Regions from separate parts of the Halomonas sp. SL1 genome, predicted to be linked through region 1. Evidence: predicted binding sites of a transcription regulator. Region 1 holds the regulator's gene; the other holds the start of a gene.
The links. The regulator FNR, encoded in region 1, switches genes on or off when oxygen is low (the NO sensors DNR and NnrR bind a similar motif). The targets are predictions, from matches to a motif close to TTGATNTANATCAA.

Region 1 (2,196 bases):
CGCCATCTGGAGGCACTGGGCTTCAACCGCCTGAAGCTGGTCATGCGCCTGCCGAGGGCCGACCGCCCGGAAGCCCTGACGCGGCTGCAGTCACGCATCGAGCCGCTGCTCGACGAGAGCGTCCGCATGGGCTGGCACTCGCTGAACCTGGTGCTGATCGTGCCGCCGGCGACGCCCGAGCAGGAGGCCGCCGCGGCGCTCGCCACGCTGATGACCATGACGCCGCCACGCCTCTCGCTGCGCCCGGACCCCGCTTGGCAGGAGGGCGAGTCGACGCTGCCGGCGACGCTGCTGGCTCGGATCGAGGACCGCCTGGCCGGAAACGGCTATCGGTCGCTGGGAGGCGGGTTCTACGCCCGCCACGGCGCCGCGCTGGAGGACGCCAGGGCGCAGACGCGACGCGAGCAGGCCCGCGACCGGCTGGGGCTTGGCCCCGGTGCCATCTCGCGGCTGCCCGACGCCGTGGCCTGCAACGCCGGCTCGGCCGAGGACTATGCCGCGGCGCTGGATGAGGGGCGACTGGCCACCGCATCGGGGCACTGGTCGCGCTGCCGCCGTTCGGGCGCGGGACACGGCTAAGGGATGCTATGCCCGGGCGGGTGCTATCCGCCATAATGGGGAAGGCAAGCCCCGATCAAGGAGGACAGCATGCCCGATATCGCAGCCGGCAGGCGCCGCTCACTGCTGCACGAGACCCGCTGCCGGACCTGCAGCCTGAGTTCCCTGTGCCTGCCCCTGGCCCTCGAACTCGAGGACATCGATCAGTTCGATGCCATCATCCGCCGCCGTCCGCCGCTCAAGAAGGGCGAGTCGCTGTTCCGTCAGGGCAGCCCCTTCACCAGCGTCTATGCGGTTCGCTCCGGCAGCCTCAAGCAGATCACCAGCGAAGGCGGCGGCATGGATCAGCTGACCAACTTCTATCTGCCCAGCGAACTGGTGGGGCTGGACGGCATCGACGAGTCGACCTATCCCGGCTCGGTCATCGCGCTCGAGACCACCACCGTGTGCGAGATCCCCTTCGATCGCCTGGATGCCCTGTCGGAAAGCCTGCCGGAGCTGCGCGCCCAGCTCTACCGCAGCATGAGCAAGGAAATGCGCGACGACCGCCGCATGATGCGCCTGCTGTCGCGCAAGACCGCCGACCAGCGGCTGGCCACCTTCTTCGCCAGCCTCTCCGACCGCTTCCGGCGCCGCGGCTACTCCGCCTACAGCTTCCGGCTCTCCATGTCCCGGGCCGACATCGGCAACTACCTGGGGCTGGCCGTGGAAACCGTCAGCCGCATCCTGGGCCGCTTCCAGCAGCAGGGCCTGGTGGCCGTCTCCGGCCGCGAGGTGAACATCCTCGACCTGGACGCCCTGGCCGAGCTGGCCGAGGAAGAGGGCTGCCGCTGACAGCGCCAAGCGCCAAGCGCCAAGCGCCAAGCGCCAAGCGCCAAGCGCGGCAGGATGATGTCATGGCCATTCCTGACGTCAACGAAGAAACCCACAGGACTCGACGTCCCGTGGGTTTCTCATTGGCTTCCTCGACATCTGCCGCCCGTTACTGAGCAGCCGGGCGCTTGCCGCTAGGCGCTACTCACTCGTTATGCAGATCGATGCGGTCGGCCTGCATCTTCGCCTGCTTGTCCTCCAGCCCGGCGAAGTCGAACAGCTCGCGGTCGGCCAGCTGCGAGGGGGCGACGTTGGTGACCGCCTTGAACATGCTTTCCAGACGGCCGGGATGCTTGGCCTCCCACTCGGCCAGCATTTCCTTGACCACTTGGCGCTGCAGGTTGGGCTGCGAGCCGCACAGGTTGCAGGGGATGATCGGGAAGGCCATGCGCTCCGAGAACTCGGCGATGTCGGCCTCGCGGCAGTAGGCCAGCGGGCGGATGACGATGTTCTTGCCGTCGTCGGAGAGCAGCTTGGGCGGCATCGACTTGAGGCTGCCGCCGAAGAACATGTTGAGGAACAGCGTCTCGAGGATGTCCTCGCGATGATGACCGAGCGCGATCTTGGTGGCACCGATCTCCTCGGCATAGCCATAGAGGGAGCCGCGGCGCAGCCGCGAGCACAGCGCGCAGGTGGTCTTGCCTTCCGGGGTCTTCTCCTTGACCACCGAGTAGGTGTCGCGCTCGAGGATATGGTAATCGACGCCGAGCCCGTCCAGGTACTCGGGCAGCACATGCTCGGGGAAGCCGGGCTGCTTCTGGTCGA
Region 2 (2,196 bases), on a different contig from region 1:
CAGGCCCTGCCGCCGCCCCCCGCCACGCTGCGCCCGACCCTGGACGGCGCCCGGCAGACGCCGCGCTCGCCCGCCGAAGTGTGGGCGGCCCGCCAGTGGATCAACGACATGGCACCGCGCCTGGCGCGCTACGTGCCCGATGCCGATCGTCGCCAGACGCTGCTGGCCCGCATCCATCAGGAAGCGAGCCTGGCCGGCCTTCCGCCTTCGCTGGTGCTGTCGGTCATTCAGGTCGAGAGCGCCTTCCGCGCCGAGGCGGTATCCTCAGCCGGCGCCGTGGGGCTGATGCAGATCATGCCGTTCTGGATCCGGGAGCTCGGGCTGCCCGCCGACGACCTCAAGGACCCCATCCGCAACCTGCGCTACGGCTGCACGATACTGGCCCACTACCTGGCGGTGGAGGACGGCGATCTCACCCGCGCCCTGGCCCGCTACAACGGCAGCCTGGGCAAGACCTGGTATCCCGAGCGAGTGATGCGCGCCCTGGCCCGACGCTGGACGCCCGCGGCGCCCGGCCTGCCGGAACGCCTGACCGCCGACCGTTGAGCAAGCCTCTCCCCGGACGACGCACAAAAAAAAGCCGGCCCCGAAGGGTCGGCCTAGTGGGGGGAATCCCCCCTCCCCTGACGACGGTGGAACGGTGGATCAGCGCTTCTTGTTGCGACGATGGTGGTCGCGGATGACGAAGGCGATCCAGCCGCCCATGAAGGCGATCATCATGCCGACGGTGGCAAGCCCGAAGATCACGGCATCATCCCAGTACATGGTGCTTGCCTCCCGTCGCGATGTGATGACTCCACTCTAGCGGCACGTCCCGGGCGATACGCTGATCTGCGTCAAGTGCGCCGCCCGGTGCGCACCTGCCGGCCGCACGGGCTTGATCCAGGTCAGTTCCACGACCGCACGACGCGCCCGAGGAAAGATCATCGGCCCCGGAAACGGTGCCGCATCGCGCTGAAGGGCAGCAAGAAGGGAGGACGGGAGGAAGGAAGACAGGAAGAAAGGGCGGAAAAGAAAGACAGGGCGGGAGAGAAAGAGAGGGGACACGCGGCCACGCCGATGAGGACGCGGCCGGCGCTCTCGGGTCCAACGCTCAGATCACCTTCTTGTCTTCCACCTGGTCCGGCGTGGTGCCTGGCGGCAGCGGATGGCCCTTGGCCAGCTCGGCACGAGTGGCCTCGCGCACCTCCAGTACCTCAAGCCGATAGTGCAGGGTGCGTCCGGCCAGCGGATGATTGGTATCGATCCGCACGCCGTCGTCGCGCACCTCGAGCACGGTGACGATCTCCGGGCCGTCGTCGCCACGGGTCTGGAAGCGCATGCCCGGGGCAAGGTCGGGCACCGGGAAGGCATCGCGGCCGACCTCGCGCACCAGCGCCTCGTCGCGCCGACCGTAGGCCTCGTCGGGAGACAGCGTCACCTCGAGCTCGGCGCCGGCCTCGCTGCCGGCCAGGGCGCGCTCCAGCCCGGCCATCAGGTTATCGTGGCCGTGCAGGTATTCGAGCGGTTTCTGACGGGCACGGGAATCGTCGAGGATCTGGCCGTCCTCGTCGCTCAGCACGTAGTGCAGGATCACGACCCGCTGGGGGGCGATGGTCATGGGACCTCCGGTACGGGGAAATGAAAGGAAGGGGGAATCGTATCAGTCGCGGCGGCGCAGCCGGGAGACGGGCATTTCCAGGCGCTGCTGCTGATGCAGCATGTTGAGCAGCACGATGGCGCGCTCCTCGCCCTTGTGACTGGCGAAGACCGCCTGGAGGTCCTTGAACGGCCCCTCGGTGATCTCCACCGTCTCGCCGGCGCGGAAATAGACGTGAGCGACGTCGTCGTCATCCTGGCTGGCCTGGCGGCGCAGAGCCTCGATCAGCCCGTCACCGACCGCCACCGGCATCTCGCCGCCGAAGGTCACGAGCTTGAGCACGCCCCGCGTCGAGCGGATCGGTCGCCAGTTGCTGACCAGCCGGTCGAGGCGGATGAACAGGTAATAGGGGAAGAGCGGCTCGCTCACCCATTCGAGCTTGCCTCGGCGCTTCTTCTGCACTTCTAGAACAGGATGGAAGACCTCGTAGCCCTGGTTGCCCAGATGCTCGGCGGCCCGGAAGGACTCGCCGCCCTTGCACTGGATCGCATACCAGCGCGGCACCGCGTCCTCGGCGCCCTCGAGAGAAAGGTCGTCATCTCGCATGTCGTCGATCG

Region 2: the regulator FNR is predicted to act here: its motif matches at 878-891, upstream of ccoM (cytochrome c oxidase subunit CcoM).

What each region holds. Positions count from the first base shown of each region.
Region 1 covers NZ_PYUQ02000010.1:49,262-51,457, forward strand. Annotated here, with positions in the region: gene C9J49_RS03960 (hypothetical protein) at 1-579, shown strand, start outside; gene fnr (fumarate/nitrate reduction transcriptional regulator Fnr) at 649-1,392, shown strand; gene ttcA (tRNA 2-thiocytidine(32) synthetase TtcA) at 1,577-2,196, opposite strand, start outside.
Region 2 covers NZ_PYUQ02000019.1:65,165-67,360, forward strand. Annotated here, with positions in the region: gene C9J49_RS12915 (lytic transglycosylase domain-containing protein) at 1-546, shown strand, start outside; gene ccoM (cytochrome c oxidase subunit CcoM) at 646-765, opposite strand; gene C9J49_RS12920 (peptidylprolyl isomerase) at 1,094-1,600, opposite strand; gene rfaH (transcription/translation regulatory transformer protein RfaH) at 1,643-2,185, opposite strand.